4 regions of the Cohnella hongkongensis genome follow, and region 3 is predicted to be linked to each of the others. Evidence: riboswitches for the same ligand, from Rfam matches in the RefSeq annotation. Region 3 holds a riboswitch; each other region holds the start of a gene.
The links. Region 3 has a riboswitch for cyclic di-GMP ahead of ACFO3S_RS12900 (transglutaminase-like domain-containing protein). Riboswitches for the same ligand answer to the same signal wherever they lie in the genome.
Positions count from the first base shown of each region.

Region 1: it holds a riboswitch for cyclic di-GMP, as region 3 does, so the genes downstream of both, ACFO3S_RS26995 (PilZ domain-containing protein) here and ACFO3S_RS12900 (transglutaminase-like domain-containing protein) in region 3, are expected to answer to the same signal.
Region 2: it holds a riboswitch for cyclic di-GMP, as region 3 does, so the genes downstream of both, ACFO3S_RS08465 (DUF342 domain-containing protein) here and ACFO3S_RS12900 (transglutaminase-like domain-containing protein) in region 3, are expected to answer to the same signal.
Region 4: it holds a riboswitch for cyclic di-GMP, as region 3 does, so the genes downstream of both, ACFO3S_RS05425 (fibronectin type III domain-containing protein) here and ACFO3S_RS12900 (transglutaminase-like domain-containing protein) in region 3, are expected to answer to the same signal.

Region 1 covers NZ_JBHSEP010000033.1:5,055-9,610, reverse strand. The annotation lists gene uptA (undecaprenyl phosphate transporter UptA) at 1-247, opposite strand, end outside; gene ACFO3S_RS27005 (cupredoxin domain-containing protein) at 464-919, shown strand; gene ACFO3S_RS27000 (dehydrogenase) at 981-1,292, shown strand; gene ACFO3S_RS26995 (PilZ domain-containing protein) at 1,425-2,114, opposite strand; cyclic di-GMP riboswitch class I at 2,220-2,306, opposite strand; gene ACFO3S_RS26990 (histidine kinase N-terminal 7TM domain-containing diguanylate cyclase) at 2,380-3,999, opposite strand; gene ACFO3S_RS26985 (class I SAM-dependent methyltransferase) at 4,205-4,556, opposite strand, start outside.
Region 2 covers NZ_JBHSEP010000004.1:260,179-264,734, forward strand. The annotation lists gene ACFO3S_RS08455 (LysR family transcriptional regulator) at 1-614, opposite strand, end outside; gene ACFO3S_RS08460 (branched-chain amino acid aminotransferase) at 738-1,823, shown strand; cyclic di-GMP riboswitch class I at 1,931-2,019, shown strand; gene ACFO3S_RS08465 (DUF342 domain-containing protein) at 2,083-3,948, shown strand; gene ACFO3S_RS08470 (HD-GYP domain-containing protein) at 4,029-4,556, shown strand, end outside.
Region 3 covers NZ_JBHSEP010000008.1:87,796-92,351, forward strand. The annotation lists gene ACFO3S_RS12895 (class D sortase) at 231-887, shown strand; gene ACFO3S_RS12900 (transglutaminase-like domain-containing protein) at 954-1,769, opposite strand; cyclic di-GMP riboswitch class I at 1,782-1,869, opposite strand; cyclic di-GMP riboswitch class I at 1,904-1,991, opposite strand; gene ACFO3S_RS12905 (collagen binding domain-containing protein) at 2,121-4,556, opposite strand, start outside.
Region 4 covers NZ_JBHSEP010000002.1:508,481-513,036, reverse strand. The annotation lists gene ACFO3S_RS05435 (glutaminase domain-containing protein) at 1-883, opposite strand, end outside; gene ACFO3S_RS05430 (AraC family transcriptional regulator) at 981-1,781, shown strand; cyclic di-GMP riboswitch class I at 2,034-2,132, shown strand; gene ACFO3S_RS05425 (fibronectin type III domain-containing protein) at 2,195-4,556, shown strand, end outside.

The DNA.
Region 1 (4,556 bases), on a different contig from region 3:
GAAACGGCCTTCCCCCGTAACGGCCGATCGCGTACAGCAGCCACTGCTGCAGCATCGCTCCGATCGTCCCGCAGATGACGGCAACCGGGAAAGAAATAATTCCCTGATGCACAAGATATCCGCCGTAGCCCAGTACGATTTCGCTGGGAATGACCTCGATCGCCAATCCGATAATAATGCCCCAGTAGCCCAAACTTTCAATCCAGGCCACCAATTGCGACAACCATTCGTGCAGCGTATCCATCATTGTTTTGCAACCCGCCTTCTCCCCATGGATTCCGATCCTCGTCTCGAAGCCGTCTTTCATTCTAGCACAAGCTTGCAGCTTCCTTCCAGTTATACGGCGTTCTCGTAAAATCGTTGCAGGCTTGTCATGAGAGGACGGGCCTCCGCATAAACTTCGATTAGGTGGACATTGAGGTGGACATAGAGGTGGACAAAGTTGAAGAGGAGAGAGCGCGGCATGAATAAGATCGTCATCCTTAATCGCAAGAAGATCCAACTGTACGCCGTGATCGCGGCGGTCGTCATTTTGGCCGGGGCCTACATCGGCTGGCAGCAATCGAAGCCCGCGATGGCCCCTGCTGGCCAGGAAGCGGGCAAGCAGGTGCTGCATCTGACGACGGGAGAGTTTACGGCTACGGCGGATAACGGCAAGAAGCTCGAGACTTACCTGTTCTACCCGGGTACGGTCGTCGCCAAGAAAGGCGTTCCGGTCGAACTGCGGATTACCGGCATCAACGGCCAGTCCCATCCGTTCGTCATCGAAGGCTTGGATATCAAGGGCAACATCAGCAAAGGCAAGACGACCGTCGTCAATTTCACGCCGAAGGAAGCCGGTATTTATACGATCATCTGTCAGACGCATGCCGATCCGAAAACGGGCGGCCCGATGGTCGGGTACCTCGTCATTCAATAGCCTGGCGGTGACCGCCGCTTTTTCTCCCGCATAGGGTATGGAAGAGAGGCAGGTGTAGCCGGTGAAAATGTTTCAGGAAAAGCACTCCGCCCCGCTGCCGACGCCGCGCAGCATTCGCCGGGCTTGTTCGAACGAGCTGTACCGGACCGTCAAAAGGCTAAAGCAGCACATCCCTTCCCCGCTTGTCCGGCAAGCGGAAGAGCTGTATTTCAAGCGGGTGATCGGCAATCTGATGTGGATCGCGGAAAACAAGAGCAATCGCAAGAAGCTGGCCGACTGGTGGGACGAGGAAGTCAGCGGAGACATCGCCGAGCTGTGGAACGTCGATCGGGCCAAGCTCATGAAAGCTTTCCGCGACGCGTTCGGGGGATAAGCCAACGGAGGCGAAGGGCGAGGAAGGGATATGCCGCTCATTCACGCTCGCCCAAGCAAAAATGCCCTCGGCGTCCTCTAGACGCAGAATCGCGCAAAAAGCAGACCCGGCCGGGTCTGCTTCTTTTTTCCGCTAGCTTTTCTTGACGGCGCTGCGGCGGGTATTCGCATTTTTCTGTACCTGCTGACGCAGAATGAGCGCGCGCAGCGGGCGAAGCATCTCGGGCTCGACAACATGCATCCTGGCCCCGCACAGAATCGATTCCTCCAGACGCTCGCGGCGTACGATTTCGAGCTCGCAGTCGAACGTAATGCCGATCTCGATCGTCGCCCTCAACCTCGACTTCGACGCGAAATGCGGGGCGTCGGAGCCGGAGAAGCTGATTCCGGATATGCTGATGTCGTGAATTTTGAGGCTTTCCGCATCCGGGACGTCCGCTCCCTCTCCGGAATCGCTCAGCACGCGAACCCTCTTGACGCTCCCGTCGATCTCGACCCGGGGATGCTCCCTTCTTTCCTTGAATCTCTTTTGCAGCTCGGGGGGCTGCAGAAGCGCGATCGCTCCTTCGTATTTCGCGAACACAATCGATGACATGGACTGAATCCCCGCCGGGGAGTATACGGTCAGCTTCACCGTTTCTCCCAGATCGAACTGCTCGAACTCCGGAATCTCGACCTCGAACAGCTCGCCCTCCACATAGGTCATGACGCCCGTCGTGACGAAATTTTTCCCCTCCACGACGGTTCGGCAGTGCAGCAGCACGTTCAAGGGAAGCAAGTCCTTGTCGGATAAAGCGACTCTGTTGTCTCCAGTATAGGCCATCCACGTCCCTCCATCTCCTGCCTGTCTGCTTCTCTATATGCAAAAAAAACAGGCAACTCTCTATATAGAGCAGCCCGCTTCGCCTGAATCATCCATGTGGGGACTATCGGCAGCCAGGCTGTCATCGTCCGCAAGACATTAGACCCTGTAGCTTTGCGTCCTTGCCTTTCGGCAAGTTTGCCTTTATCGTCATCCATCTCGATGGCATGATTGTACCATATTTAACCGCTTTTCGTCATATGTTTTTTGCCGACGGTCTCACCTCTCAGCGAGCCATGACCACCCGGTTCCGCCCTTCGTTCTTCGCCTTGTACAGCGCGGCGTCCGCGCTCGAGAACACCTCTCGCAAATATTCCTTGGGATCGCCGAACTTCAGATTTTCGCTGGATTCGGACAGCACCCCCATACTGATCGTGACGCCTACCTTCTCCGAGCCCGCGTCAACCTGATTTTCTCCGACGGCCAGCATAATTCTTTCCGCCAGCAGCTCCGCCTGCTCCCGGTTCGTATGAGGCAAATATACGGTGAATTCCTCTCCCCCGTAACGGGCCAGAATATCGGTTCTCCGAAGCATGGACCGGACGGTGTCCGCCGTGCTGCGAAGCACCTCGTCGCCGACGAGATGGCCGTATTTGTCGTTGATTTGTTTAAAATGGTCGATATCGAACAGGAAGATGGCGAACGGAATCTGATACCTCATGTTCAACAGCACTTCATGCTCCAACTGCTGCATTAAATATCTGCGGTTGAAGCACCCGGTCAATCCGTCGGTGACGGCCATCTGCTCCAGCTTCTGATTGACGCGAAACAGCTCTTCCTGGATCGTGATCAGCTCCAGATTGCGCTCGTGCAGCGCTTCGTTCTTGCGGTTCATCTCCACGACCAGCTTGCGCAGCTCCGAGACGTCGTGAAACGTAATGATCCGCCCCAGCAGCGTCTTCCTGCTGTCCAGGACGGGCGAAATTTGAATCGAGACGTGTCGGCCCGACGAATCCTGCAGCGAAAACTCCATCTGCAGCTTCTCGTGGGGATGGTGATTATAGCGATACAGAAATTCGTAGACTTCCCCCTGCACCTGCAGCGGGGCCAGGAACTTCTCCATCTCGAACGTGTCTCCCTTCGTTACTTGAACGAGGGGAGACGCCCCGCGGTTGACCTCCAGCACCTTGCCGTTCTCGTCCACCACGATCACGCCGGTCGTCATATGCTCGAAAATGTCCCGTTGAGCCATGCTCAGAATGTCCAGCATGCCGAACCGGTAGATGGCGATGACGAAGCAGAGGTCGGACAGCAGAATGCCCAGCGACAGCAAGCCCGGCACGACCGGCAGCCACTCGTCCAGCAGGACGTTGACGAATACGTCGAGAAGTCCGAGTCCCGTCAGCACGAACATGCCGATTAAAGCGGTTGCAAGCTGCTTGCGCTGATTCACGGAAGTGACCGTTTTCAGCGCTTGGAACATATTCAGCAGAGCGATAAAAAAGTACGCGAACTGGCTGAGCACAAGCAGCCAGAACAGAGGGCCGTACTCACGAACCGTATAGTTGTCCGCGGCCGGGGCCATGAACAGGTTGTCCGGATTCCACAGGGCCGCAGCGACGCACAGTGTCGCAGGCGTAATATACAGCAGAACCCGCCCGCCCCTCATCTGCGTCGCCTTGTTCGTCAGGAAAAAAACAAAGAATAACCATCCGGGGCCGAGCGCCCCCATGGCTACGAAGGATAAGTTGATGAAGAACAGCTGAACGCCCGGGAAATCCGTCAGCTTAACGGCGAACTGCCCCAGTGGCCATAACATCATAACAAAATGAAACGCCAAATACACTTTATGCGTCGTCGTGATTCTGTTTACGGCAATGACGACGACGAATAAAACAAAAAGCATAAGAAAAAGGATAAAATCAATCCATTCGACTCCCAAGGCATTCACCTTTTCATAAAAGGGCTGGATTAAAAAATGCGGCAGGCATGTTTGATTTTACCATATCGCCGCTTTTTCCGACAATAAGATATCCATCGAAAGACTTTATTTTATATATTTCCCATCCAATTTCAAGTCCTTTTTTACTTATTTTTATAAGACTTTAGATTTATTGTTTGAAATCCCTTTCCATGTAGGGAGAAACGGACAGAAAATCGCGAAAACGCTCGTACTCCGCTCTCAGATTCTCGAGATCGGGCTTGCCGCGGCCTTTAACGGCTCGAATCAGCAGGTTTTTCGGCGTATGCTCCAAGTCGACAAACTCGAGCAGCTGAGTGCGATAGCCGGCAAGCTCCAGCAAATTCGCCCGAATCGCATCCGTCGCAAGAGCCGCGAACCGCTCCTTTAGAATGCCGTGCTTCAGCAACGGCTGCAGCGCGGGCTGGGAGATTTGGCGGAACAGCTCGTGCTGGCAGCAGGGAACCGACAAAATCACGCTCGCCTCCCAGCCGATCGCCTTC
Region 2 (4,556 bases), on a different contig from region 3:
ATGCCAGTCGTCCTGTCCGTCTTCAGAGTCAGGAACGGGAACTGCGCGAGCTCCTCCAACGTCATCGACGTCTTCCCGGCCGGAAGCCACTGCGCCGGGAGCAGCGCGACGAAAGGATCGGAAGGCAGCGGAAGCATCGAATAGTGTTGGGATTGGAAGTCGGACTGGAACGGAAGTCGGGTGACGATAAATTCGAGCTCCCGGTTCTCAAGCAGCTCCCCGAGCAGGAAGTGATCGCCCTCCTGGATTTTGAAGGTCACCTGAGGATATTTCTCCGTAAATCGGCGGAGAACCGGAGGGAGCAGCGAGACGCACGATACGACCGCGCCGATCGACAGAACGCCCTGTACGCCCTCTCCGAGCTCCTGCACGTAGGTGATCGTATCTTCGAACTGCTTCATCAGCGCGATGGCCCGATCTCTCAGCATCTCCCCGGCCTGGGTTAGCTGAAGCCGCTTGCCGTTGCGATCGAACAGCACGACGCCAAGCTCCTGCTCCATCTGCTTGAGCTGGCGGCTGAGCGGAGGCTGCTCCATGTTCAGCTGCTTGGCCGCCCGGGTAATCTGTCCTTCGTGCGCGATCGCGAGAAAGTAACGAAGCTGCCGCATATCCATGTAAACCGCCTCCATACCTGAAAGGTATACATTACCGACAAAACAGATATTATCAATATACATCCCGCTCTGGTATCATTCAATTATAAAGCGCTCGCATAATAAGGAGGAGAAGAAGCGGACATGGCCCACAACATCGCGGTAGAGCGGACGACCGCCCCCAAGAAGAAACCCGAAGCTTCGTCGCTCGTCTTCGGCAAGCAGTTCACGGATCATATGTTTATCATGGAATATACGGAAGGCCAAGGCTGGCACGATATGAGAATCGTACCTTACCAGCCGATCTCGCTCGATCCGGCCGCCAAAGTGTTTCACTACGGCCAGACCGTCTTCGAGGGCATGAAGGCCTACAAGACGCCGGGGGGATCGGCGCTGCTGTTCCGGCCCTTCAAAAATTTGCAGAGGCTGAACCGCTCCAACGCCCGTCTCAGCATTCCGCCGGTCGACGAGGATCTGGCGATGGCCGCGCTGAAGAAGCTGCTGGAGATCGACGAGGACTGGATTCCGACAGACGAGGGCACTTCGCTGTACATTCGCCCGTTCATCATCTCGACCGAGGCGACGTTGGGCGTATCCCCTTCGGAGAGCTATTATTTCATCATTATTTTGTCCCCGGTAGGCTCTTATTACGCCGAAGGGATTAACCCGGTCACGATCTATGTGGAGTCGGAATACGTCCGCGCGGTGCCGGGCGGCGTCGGCAACGCCAAAACCGGGGGCAACTACGCGGCAGGGCTTAAAGCGCAAGAGGAGGCATCCGGCAAAGGGTATTCGCAGGTGCTGTGGCTGGACGGCGTGCACCGCAAATATATCGAAGAGGTCGGCAGCATGAACGTCTTCTTCAAGATCGCCGGCAAAGTCGTCACCCCCGCGCTGAACGGAAGCATTCTGGACGGAGTAACGCGGGATTCCGTCCTTCAAGTGCTGAAGCATTGGGGGATCGACGTCGAGGAGCGCGCAGTTTCGATCGACGAGCTGGTCGAGGCTTATCGGAAGGGAACGCTGGAGGAAGCGTTCGGCACGGGCACGGCGGCCGTCATCTCTCCGATCGGTGAGTTGAACTGGCGGGGCGACAAGCTGACGTTGAACGGTGGGCGCACCGGACCGCTGTCCGCCCGAGTGTACGACTTCATGACGGGGATCCAGAGGGGAACGGTCGAGGATCCGTTCGGATGGATCGTCCGGCTGGAATCGGCGGTTAATCGATAAATCTCTTGAAATCATTGCGACTATAGACTTATAATTAATAGTGATGCACGACGTAAATAGGCGGAGATGTTCAATTTTACTAGTTAAATATACATCGAGGAGACGCATACAGGAAACGGCAAACCTTTCGAAAGATAGGGACGCAAAGCTATGGGCCTAAAGAACTTCCCAGTTCAACGGCTGCCAGGCCGCCGAATGGAGCGTTAAGGCACTTTCCCATTCGGGAGAGTGTCTTTTTTGTTGTCGCGAGGTGTGAAGCTTGAACAAGCATATTTCCGAATCCGAATTGAGACAGTTGATTCGCCGGCTGGATATCGGCGGCGAAGACGGGGAGGGGGAGCCGGAGACGGCGCCCGCACCGGACGAACGGGAGGAGGGGGGGCGCTCTCCCGGACAGGACGGCACGATTCGGGTTCGCAATCAGCAAATCTATGTGCAGAATCCCGGGCCCGGAGGCGAGTATGCCGTTATCTACCCGATGAGCCCGGTGCGGCTGTTCGTCAACGGCGAGGAAGTGGCCTGGGAAGCCCAAGTGCGGGCCGAGGACAAAATGACGTGGGGCATCGAGGAGCAGCCTCTATTCGAGATTACGATTACCGAGGACAAGCTGCAGGCCCATCTGCGCCTGTTCGCGAAAGAGCGTTATGCGGCCAGACTGGTCGATGCCGGCCCCGACCGGAGAGTGATCGTCCGGGCGGAGGACGACGAGAGCATCGTTCTGAAAACTGTCCAGTTAGCCGACGTGGTGGCGAGGCTCGAGGAGATGTCGATCAAGTCCCGCATCGAATTCGGCGCCATTCAGAGGGAGCTGCTGAACCCGACCTTCGAGCCTGTCGTCGTGGCCAGCGGCAAGCCGTCGGTAGAGGGCGAGGACGCCCGGCTGGAAATTTATTTCGATCAGCAGGTGAGGAGCGAGTTTTTCGAAGCCGACGGAGTGATCGACTTTCGCAACCACCTTCGGATTCCGACCGTCCAGAAGGGCGATCTGATGGCCCGGAAAATTCCGATGGTGGACGGAACCGCCGGGTACGACGTGTTGGGCAACATTACGCTGCCGCAGCCTCCCAAGGATCTGTTTATTCTGACGAAGCCCAGCGTCGAGCTGACCCCGGACGGCCAGGTCATCGCGAGGAAGCAGGGGAGGCCCAGAATAACCGGGGGGAAGATCAAGACGTTCGACGTCTCCACTTCGTACGTCGTCTCGGGCAACGTAGATATTTCGACCGGCAATATCGTGTTTTCCGGAGACGTGATCGTCTGCGGGGACGTCACCGACAACATGATCGTCGAATCGCTCGGCAACGTGTACGTCTACGGTCATGTGTTCAATTCGACGATCACGGCCACTGGCAGCATCAATGTTCGCGGCAATGTCATTTCCAGTCGGCTGTATTCCGGTTACTTCGGCGTCTTGTTCAATCGTCTCTATCATACGTCCAAGCAGCTTTGCGACTGGATAGAGAAGCTGCTCGCGGCGTCCGGGACGCTAGAGGGGGCGCTCGAGGCGAAGCGGCAGCCGGTGCGCTTCGGCCAGATTGTGCAGCTTCTCCTCGAGACGAAGATGAGGGAGATCGTTCCGCTGATCAAGGAGCTGCAGTTCGTCATCACCAACATTCGCAACATCCGGCAGACGGAGTACGAGAAGCTGAAGGAAATTTCCGAAGTGTTCACGATGCCGACGAAGCTGATCGAGACGGCTACCCGCGAGTTCGTCCAGGGATTTCTCGCGCTGCTTCAGGACACTCACGGGGATGTGGCCCGAATGCAGGAGGAGCAAGTGGAGATCAGCATCAACCAATGCCAGGGCAGCGAATTGAAGTCGAACGGAGACATCGTCATTCACCGCGACGGCGTGCTGCTGTGCGAGCTGTATTCCGCCCGGAACATCGTCTTCCTGTCAGAACAGGCGATATGCCGGGGTTCTCGGCTCGACGCCGGCGACAGCATCAAGGCGATGACCGTCGGCGGCCAGACCGGGGCCAACTCGGTGCTGAAAGCAAGGCGAAAGGTTCAGGTGAATAAAATGTATTCCGGGCGAGTCTGCGTCGGAAAGTACTGCAAGGACATTTTCGAGCCGGTCGGGCGCACGGTATTCGATGTTCAGGCCTTGAAGAGGCACATCTAAACGGTCGACCCTAAGCGCAACATAAAGATTAGCATGGTGGGATGAACATGGGTTCGAGTCAACTAAAGGGATATATCGGGATGCGAGTCAATCGCAACATCTACAACGACAGCGGCACGCTGGTCGTTCCCGTCTCGCGGGTGCTGACGGATCGCGATGTCCGGCTGCTGGCCAGACAGGGCGTCGCTCTCAGCGAGCAGGATGTGGAGGCGGTGTCGATCGTTCATCTGATCGATTCGGCGATTTGGGAAGTCCGGGAAATGTTCGAATGCGCGAAGCGGACCGAACGAATTCCGTTCGCCCGCGTTCGCGATAAGCTTGTCCCTCTCATTCTGGAGCTGAGCAACCATCCGAATTTGAATCGGATCTTCCATTACCTGGAGGTTCATGACGAGTACGTCTATCGGCACAGCATAGGCGTAGCGCTGCTGTCGAGACTGATCGGCAAATCCCGGGGGATCGGCGAGCCGCAGCTGACGGAGCTGACGATCGCAGGGTTTCTCCACGATATCGGCAAGTCCAGGGTCCCGGCGGCGATATTGAACAAGCCGGGGCGTCTGACGGAAGAGGAATTCAGAATCGTGAAGGAGCATACGGTGTTCGGCTTC
Region 3 (4,556 bases):
CCCCTCCTGAAGGCCGTTTGTCGGCCTATGATTTCTTCCCCTTAGTCTGTCCTTCGGGGAAGAAATATATTCCATCCGGTCAGCCCGTTCTCCGCCGAGAGTTAACTGATTCGGATACGCTGTACAGTTTTTGTTCAGCCGGATCATTTATGATTTTATAGTCGGGGGCATCTCCCTGTTAGAACGCGCAAGCTTAACGATAAAGCACTTGCAACGCCAGGAGGACGTGAATGAAAAAAATAGCCTACGCTTTGATCGCCGCCGGGCTTATTCTGGTCGCCTTCCCCTTCGTCCGCGAATATGTCGATGACCGGGAGCAGAAGCGGCTGCTAAGCGAAATGGAAAGGTCGTTGTCTACCGTCGATCCGACGCGCTCATACGCCTTGCAGCAGGAATTCGTTCAGCTTTCCGAAGTGCTCGATCGAGGAATCGAAGGACCCGTCGAGTCCAATGCGCCCGATGAAGAATCGGTGCCTATGGACGACAAGACGATCGCCATCATTCAGATTGACAAAATCGATCTGAAGCTGCCGATTCTGGCGGGAGCGACGCAGAAAAATATGAAAGTCGGCGCCGCTCATATGACGGAGACGGCCCCGCTCGGCGAGGTCGGCAATGCGGCGGTCGCCGCCCACCGCGCAAGAACGAAGGGGCGAATGTTTAACCGGCTTGACGAGATGGAGATCGGAGATCGAATCGATATTCGGCTGAGGGACAGGAGCATCGCCTACCGCGTGACGGACATCAAAGTCGTCGTTCCGACCGATCTCTCCGTACTGAACGCGGACGGAAACAAAGCGATTCTGACCTTGATTACGTGCGACCCGCTCGTTAATCCTACGCATCGGCTCATCGTCCACGCCGAGCTTATCGAAGAGGATGCTTGAGAACGCCCGCAACAATGCAAAACAGGCCGGAATCGATGACGATTCCGGCCTGTTTCTTCTGAAAATCTAATAATATTTGATTGCCGTATAGTCGCTTCCCTTTTTGGCGAACGCTGCGTTTTTCTTGTTTTTGCCAAGGCCTGCGTCCACTGTCGTGTCCACGACGACCCACTTGCCGTTCAGATAGACTTCGTTCCATGCATGGTATTCCGCCACATGCGTCGAAGTTCCCATCGCCAGCTTGGTCGGGATGCCCGCGCTGCGCAGCATTGCCGCGTACAAAGTCGCATACCCGTAACAGATCGCTTGTCCCGATGCCAGCGTCTCGTCTATATCCGGCAAGTAGTCCGCAGTGACCTTGCGCGCCAGTTCCTTATCGTAGCTCACATTTTGAACGATATATTCGTAGACCGCTTTGGCCTTCTCTTCGTCGGTGGTTGCGTTGCGAGTCAATTCCTTCGCTTTGGCAAGCGCCTCCTCCGCGTCCTTCCAACCGATATTTTGAGTGGAATTCAGATAAACATCGGTCGTTCTCGCAACGGCGACGTCGATCTTCTCCGAGGAAAGGACGCGGTACTTCGTACCGGATACGTTCTCCAGCACGGCAACCTCGTATTGCCCGTTCCCCATCTGCAGCGGCAGCCAAGTCGTCTGTCCTTTCGCCTCTGGGGTCAGCGTATAGATATAGCTTGCGCTTCCCTTCGATATTTTCGCTTTCGTGTTCACGGAAGGCTTGTACGCCAACCGAATGCCGATCGTCCCCTTGTCCAATTGGGACGTGTCCAGAGTCGCCTTGTTCGCTCCCGCGCTTCCATAGGCGACAGCCGGAATTGCGGCGAAGAGAACAAGCGCCGACAAGAGCAGTCGAGCATATCTGAACATGGATAAACTCCTTTCGGTAGCTGGCTGTCATCCTTCTTGCGGAAGGGAAGACCCTCTAGCTTTGCGCCACTGCCTTTCGACAGGTTTGCCATTATCGTGAAGCTTGTCCGAATAAAACAAAAAAAGCCGAGTCCTTCGGTAGCTGGCTGTCATCCTTCCTGCGGAAGGGAAGACCCTCTAGCTTTGCGTCGCTGTCTTTCGACAGGTTTGCCGTTATCGAGCTTGCTTTTGTAATTAAATTATAGCGAATTTTCGTCGAATTTGCAAGGAAAAACCTGCCAGTCAATCGGCAGGTTTTTCGCTATTTTCTCTAATTCGACTTTGATTTTTTCTCTCTATTTCTCTATCTCTCTAGTTTTTCTTCATACGGAAAATACGATTGCGATTCATGAGGAACGCTCCTGCAGCGATAAGCGCCACACCGGCCAGCTGAAGCGGCAGCGAACTGTTCTCGCCGGTTTTCGGCAAAGTCTTGGTGCTGCCCGGAGCTTGTTCCTCGTCAGATACCCCGCCGCGTGGAACGTCTTCCACGTCGATCTCGACGAGAATTTCTTGTTCGTTGCCATCCGAATCGGTAATGACGATGGTGAAGGAATCTTTGCCTTTGTAGTCTTTGTCAGGCGTGTATTCCCATTTGCCGTCCGGCGTAATGCGGACCGTACCGTGCTCCGGCTCTTCGCCGACTCTCACCTTGCCGCCTTCCGGAACTTCCGTTTTTCCTTCCACCGGCTTGTCGTTCGTCGTTTTCTCTTCAATCTTCGTTTCCGGCTGCTTCGGTTCCTCCGGATCTGTCGGATCTGTCGGATCCGTCGGTCCCGGCGTTTCGGAAGGCTCTGGAGATTCAGTAGGCTTCGGAGACTCCGTAGGTTCTGGAGATTCCGTAGGCTCAGGCTCCTCCGTTGGCTTCGGCGTCTCCGGAGGAGGCGTCCAACCTCCGCCGCCCGAGCTCGGAATTCTCTCGTTTGTTTTTTCTACCAGAACCGTCGACGTCTGATTCGTCGTAATCTCGAATTCGACCGGATCCGCGTTCAGACGATAGTCGTTAGGAGCTTTCACCTCGATCAGCCGATACTTGTTCGCCGGCAAATCTTCAAGGAAAAGTTGACCGTTCGAATCAGTCGTCAGCTTGGATGCGTCGATGCCGGAAACTGGCTTGAAGATCGGGTTACCTTCCAGATCCATTGCCGTCGTCTGTTCTTGCAGTTCGAAGACGGCTCCGCCGAGAACCAGAGTTTTGCTCGCATTGTACTTCGTCAATCGGACGGAACGATCGTTCGCCTTGTTCTCTATCGTGATTATCGTCGTTGGCTGTGTAATCACAATCGCGGTCTCGGCTTGTTCGATTACGAAACCTTCAGCTTCCATTTCCTCCAACGTATAGTTTCCATAATCCAAGCCTGTAAACCTAATTACGCCATTGACGTCCGTTCGATCTTCACCCACAACAGTGCCATTGGCATCTTTCAGTTGAAACTTAATATCTTTCAATTTTTCTTCCGTCTTAGCATTTACCTTAATGACCACAAGCTCGCCGCCCGTGCCTTTCGAATTCTTTGCTTCGAGTTCGACAATCTCAGTCTGATTGGCCGCAATGTCCAACTGGATCGGCGTCGGATCCAACGAATAGAACAACGGAGCCTTCACTTCCTCCAGCTTGTAGGTGCCTGGGGCCAAATCCCTCGCAGCAATTTGTCCATTGCCATCCGTCGTCAACAGATCTCCAACCTGATTGCCATTCGAATCAAGCAGTTTAAACTCGGCGCCTTCCAATTTAATCGAGGTATTCGCGGAATCGACCTTGATTAGCTGGAAGCCCTGACGAATTTTCTTGTTTTCAATTTCGATCGGAACAGCATTTCCCTTAAAGTTAACGATTTTACCGGTTGCGAATTGCGAATCCCGAACATGCCCGTTCGGCGCTGCAGTCTCTACAATTAGATATGGCAATCCATTGGTATCATTGTATCGATAATCTTTAACCGTTTCGGCGGTTCCGTCCGAACCCGTTACCAGCGTCTCCAGAAGCACCGTTTTAGCGGAGTTCCACAGCTCGAATTGAGCATCGGCAAGCGGGTTACCTTCATCGTCCGACTTGACAATTTTAAGCTTCTGCTTTCCAGTGGAAGCTCCGGCGATCGCTCCTCCTAGGGAAACAACGATTTTCTTAATCTCGCTGTCCGTAACCGCAGACGAAGACTGTCCTTCAAATTCGGCTTTATTGCCGATTTCTTGGCCATTGTCCGCTGTAATATATGACTTGTAACGCAAAGTGTAGGCGGTCGTCAGCGGTTCCCTAAATGTTAGAGAATATGTGTTGTCTGTAACAACAAGATCATACAATGCCTTATCTTCTAGATCCAACTTAGTTCCTTCTATTCCACTTATATCACCGTCATTATTCGCTTCGATCTTCGTCTTGTACAACTCAAACGAGTTCGCAAGTAGTATCTGATCTCCTACCAAGGTATCCGTTAACGTCGAATTGGCTCCAATATAAGATTGGCTCGGATTGATGACCACTGTCCATTCGGCAACATCGGAGGTACCAACCTGCTTGCCTGTTTTGCTGACGTATTCCCCTTCGTGCGCTGGTGTTACAAAGGCTTTCTTACCAAATAGATTAGTGCCCGGTGTATCCTCATCGAATAGCTTAGCATCATTTGAATATGTGCCTTCGATAGGAGAAGACTCTCCCAACTTTGTTTTGTACTTAATCTGATAAGCAGAATTAATAGGGCCCAGTTTCAGCGTAAAGCCTGACCCATTCAGCACAAAATCGGGGTCTTT
Region 4 (4,556 bases), on a different contig from region 3:
CCGCTTCTTCGGTCAGGCGTTCCTCGAAAGCCGATCCCAGGGAACGAACCTGCTCCAAGTCGGAGACGGCGTGCTTGAGCATATTGTCGAAGGTCCCGTATTCCTTTTTGTAGTACGCGTCCACAGGCTCTCCGAAGTATTCGATCGACTTGATGTCGTCGTAGGCCAGGCAGATTCGATCGGAAAGCTTATCGCTGATCAGTGCGATGCAGCGAAATTCGCTGGCGGGCAGCGCCGCTTCATCTATGTTCACGCGGGCGACTTCCTTATTGGTCAGAAAATGATAACGTCCGTCGTAGTCGGTTACGAACGCTCCGGGATGCGCGACATGAAGATAACCCCAATCGATGCGGATATGGTCCCCGCTGGCGTTCAGCGGCTTCTGCTCCGCGTTGCCGCAGTAGACGGAATCCGTTCCCCGGCGGAAGACCACCTTCTGATCCATCGTGTTGACGCTGCATTCGCCGGCGATATCGAAGTACACCTCAATGTCGTGCCGCTGCCCGTCTTTTATCGCGATATCGTATTCGATGTAGGAGGCCGGGCGGGACAGAAGAGCAAGCCGATCGGGAAGAAGCGGCGTGAAGAAGCGCAAAGTCAATTCCACCTGCTCGTTGGCGAAGGTGTAGATTGTCGTCAGCGGCTTGACCTCCAGCTTGATCTGCGGAAGCGCCTGCGGCTCGGCATAATAGCGTTCGCCGAACGCCTCCACCTTCCCCATGAAACGGTACGCCTCGCCGTCGACCTTAAGCAGGCCGAGCATGCCGTTGCGCTGTCCGGTCCAATGACGGGTATGGTCGTCGTACAGGCAGTCGGCGAAAGACCAAATGCTGAAATACGGATCAACGGTAATCAGAGGAACTGCAGAGGGTCTGAAGCTCATTCGATCATCTCCTGTTCTATGCGATCTACATATAGTATACTGACGTCGAAGAGGGCAAGGGATAGATAAAAAAGATGATTGAATGAGGAAAATGCGCATGAGAGAAGAAATTTACGCCTTCCCGGAGGGCGCCGGGACAGCATACGGCTTGATCTTCGAAATGGCCGGAAAATCCTTCTGCGACGGCACGTACCGGATCGTTCGGCCCGGCTCGGCGGTGAGCACCATCGAATACATTGTCAGAGGGCGCGGAACGGTCAAGATCGATTCGAAGGAATTTTATCCGAAGGCGGGGGATACGTATTTCCTGCACCAGGGACAGGATCATTTGTATTTCTCCGACAAGGACGATCCGTGGGTTAAAATTTGGGTCAACGTCAAAGGGGAGCTGCTGACGGATCTGATCCGCCGGTACGGGCTTGAAGGCTGCTACCATATCCCGGGCTTCTACTCCATGGATTATTTGCAGCGGATTGTCCGCAACGCGCAGGCCGGCGGCGACAACTCCGTGCTCAACTGCACGTTGGCCGTGCACGAGCTTTTGATTAAAATGAACGAGCATCTGTATGCGCCGGCCATTCGATCGGATGCGGCGAAGCTGAAAACGTACCTGGATTATCGCGTGTCGGAGAATGTTTCCCTGTCCGAGCTCGCGGCGGTCGTCGGAAAGTCGGAATCGCAAACGATCCGCCTGTTCAAGCGCCAGTACGGCGTCACGCCGTATCATTACCATCTTCAATTAAAGCTCGATTTCGCGCAAAAGCTGCTCAGAAGCACGGGCATGACCGTTCGGGAGGTCGCGGCGCACCTATCCTTCGCGGACGAGTTCTACTTTTCCAATCTGTTCAAGAAGAAGGTGGGGATGGCTCCGAACCATTTTCGCAAGCGGAGGCTCTGAACGGACTCTCCTGTTGAATCCTGGAGGCTGTAAGATTACCATTCCAAGTCGCAATCTTCAGTGTATCCACGTTCTTCTGGATCAGGCTCGTTACAAGCTTGGGCCACTGCTTTGTCACAATTTCTATAACTTTAGTCTTAAATTACGAAATAATGAGTAGATACCAAAAGGAAAAACGTGTAAAATGTCGAAATAGCGAGAGGGTAAATCTACCTAAGAAGACTAAATAACCCTTTTAATCAAGGCCATTTGAACTGAAAAAGGCAAACCTGTTCGAAAGACAGGGACGCAAAGCCACGGACCTTAGGCATCGGTCGGAAGACCGATTGCGATGGTAGCCGGGTTGCCCGCTCTACTGGTCTTTTATTTTTTGTTTTAATATCCTATTTTAACCATAAAAGGGGAAGTGTGTAATGAGTGGCCGAATCGTTTCCAGGCTGGCTATAGTTCTATGTTTCGTCTTTCTTGTGCAAATCATCGTACCTTCATCATGGAATTCTCCAGTTCAGGCATCGTCCGAATCGCCGGATATCCGTATTCAATTCACATCTCCACTAGCCCCTGCAGCGGGCGGGTACCTCCCAGATTACGGCGAACCTTACGGAGAACGGAACGGATACACTTACGGATGGAACTTCGATCATACGCTCTATACAGTCAACGAGGCCGTATATGGTTCTTCGTTGCTGGATTCAGCTATCGAGATGCAGGCCGGAGGGCAGTGGGAAATTGCATTGCCTGTTGGCAGCTACGAGGTAGAAATTAGCGTAGGTCATGCCGTTTATGGCAGCACCACTACGCTCCAGGTAGAGGATGTCGCGTTCTGGGATCACGTCGTGCTTCCGGCCGGCGGACTGGACAAGGTGAAGAAGCGCGTTCAATTGAACGATGGCAGATTAACCCTGAAGGGAGATCCGGTCAGCCCTTCGGCTTTCATCCATACGGTAGAGATCACGAAAATCGTTCCGGTTAATCGTTCAACGTCATTGCCTTATATCGGGTTGCCTGCGGAGCTAAATAATGTGCCTGGGGACAAGGTAATTTTATCCGGCTCGCAGCGCAATGAACACAATGCCATTTCGTCCGTCAGGGTGAAAGAACTGGGTCAGGCTATTGATAACTATATGAACGAACAAATATTCGTAATGGAACAACGAATTGCTGCGATGGAGCAGCAGGCCAAATCGTGCGCGGATTGCAAGGCAAGCGACCTGGAATCGGCGATTCTTGGAAGTTCGAGCGAATACGTCGTCATGAAGGCAGGGCATCTGAATCTGGATGCTTCCGCGACATTCGGCTCGCCGTCCAAGCCGGTATTTCTTATCTTGGACGGTTTGAATACGAACCGGAATTTAACGCTTACCGTCTACGGAACGCTGGTGGTCAAGGGAAATTTGAACGCAAATACGAATTTGACGTTAAGCTTGAATGCGCCGGATCAGCAGTCAGCCGGAAAAGGGGATATGTGGATCGGGGGCACACTTCATTTAAATAACGATTCCGTCGTGCGGGCGGCAGGCGATATGGCTGCGGGAAGTCTTATCTATAACAACGGCCAATTGAACGTGCAGGCTGACCGACTTCTTGTTGTCGACAACATGCATATTAACACCAAGGTAGATATGACCATCAGGCAAGAAATGCTCATCGGTAGCTTGGTGTCGAATAATCAAACGGCGAACATCAACGTCAGTATCGGCGATGCATTCATTCGCGACGATATTCACGTTAATAATCACTTGAATATTCAAACCGGAGGCGTCGTCGCGATCGGCGGCAGCATCACAGCGAATCAGAAGCCGACCATCGCCACCGGCATCAGCGCGAATGGTCAAACAAAGCTGCATTACAGGATTAACGGGTTGCTCGCAGAGTACTATACCGAACCGAATTTAACCGGCGAGACATTCACGATCGTAGATGAGAACGTAAACTTGAGAAACAAGCTGCCGATCTCCAACGCCGGACTGAACGACGGTAACATGTCGGTAAGATGGACGGGGCAAATTACGCCTTATTTCACGGAGATGTACGAGTTCGAAATGGACGTTCGCGGCGGGGTAAAGCTGTGGGTGAACGGTGTACTTCTTGTCGACAAATGGGAGGAAACGGGAAACGGCAAGTACTCCGGTTCGCTTGTTCTCGAAGCCGGAATCGAGTATGACATTCGTCTCGAATATGCCAATCGAGGGGGGCAGCCTCAAGCCGTTTTGAATTGGGCCAGCGCGTCCGGCGCGAAGGAGATCGTGCCGCAAAGCCAATTGTCGCCGTTCCCGGTGCCGATGCTTACGGCGACCGCGACGGAGAACGTCGTGAATGCCGCATGGACGACGGCCTTCAATGCGAATAGTTACGAGTTAGAGGTAGATGGGGTTATGCACTCTCTAGGCAGCCAATCCGCTTTTACCCATGAACCGCTGGAACCGGGCACTCTGCATAAGTATAGGGTCAGAGCGGTCAGGGGGGATATTAAAGGTGCTTGGTCCGTGCAGCAAGAGGTATGGACTTTACCGGATGTGCCCGCCAATATAAGGATTCATTCCACAAGTAATTCCCTAACGTTAACATGGGATGAAGTGGTAGGCGCTTCGAGATATGATATCGAAACCTACAACACGATTATCGATAACGGCAATGTAACTTCCTATACGGAACTTGATCTGAATCCGAACTTGCAGCGTACGTTTAGAGTTCGGGCGCATAATGCCAGCGGGCCCGGAAAGTGGAGCGCCATCGTGGCTAAGTCAACTCTGCCCGGAGCGACAGGCGCATTGT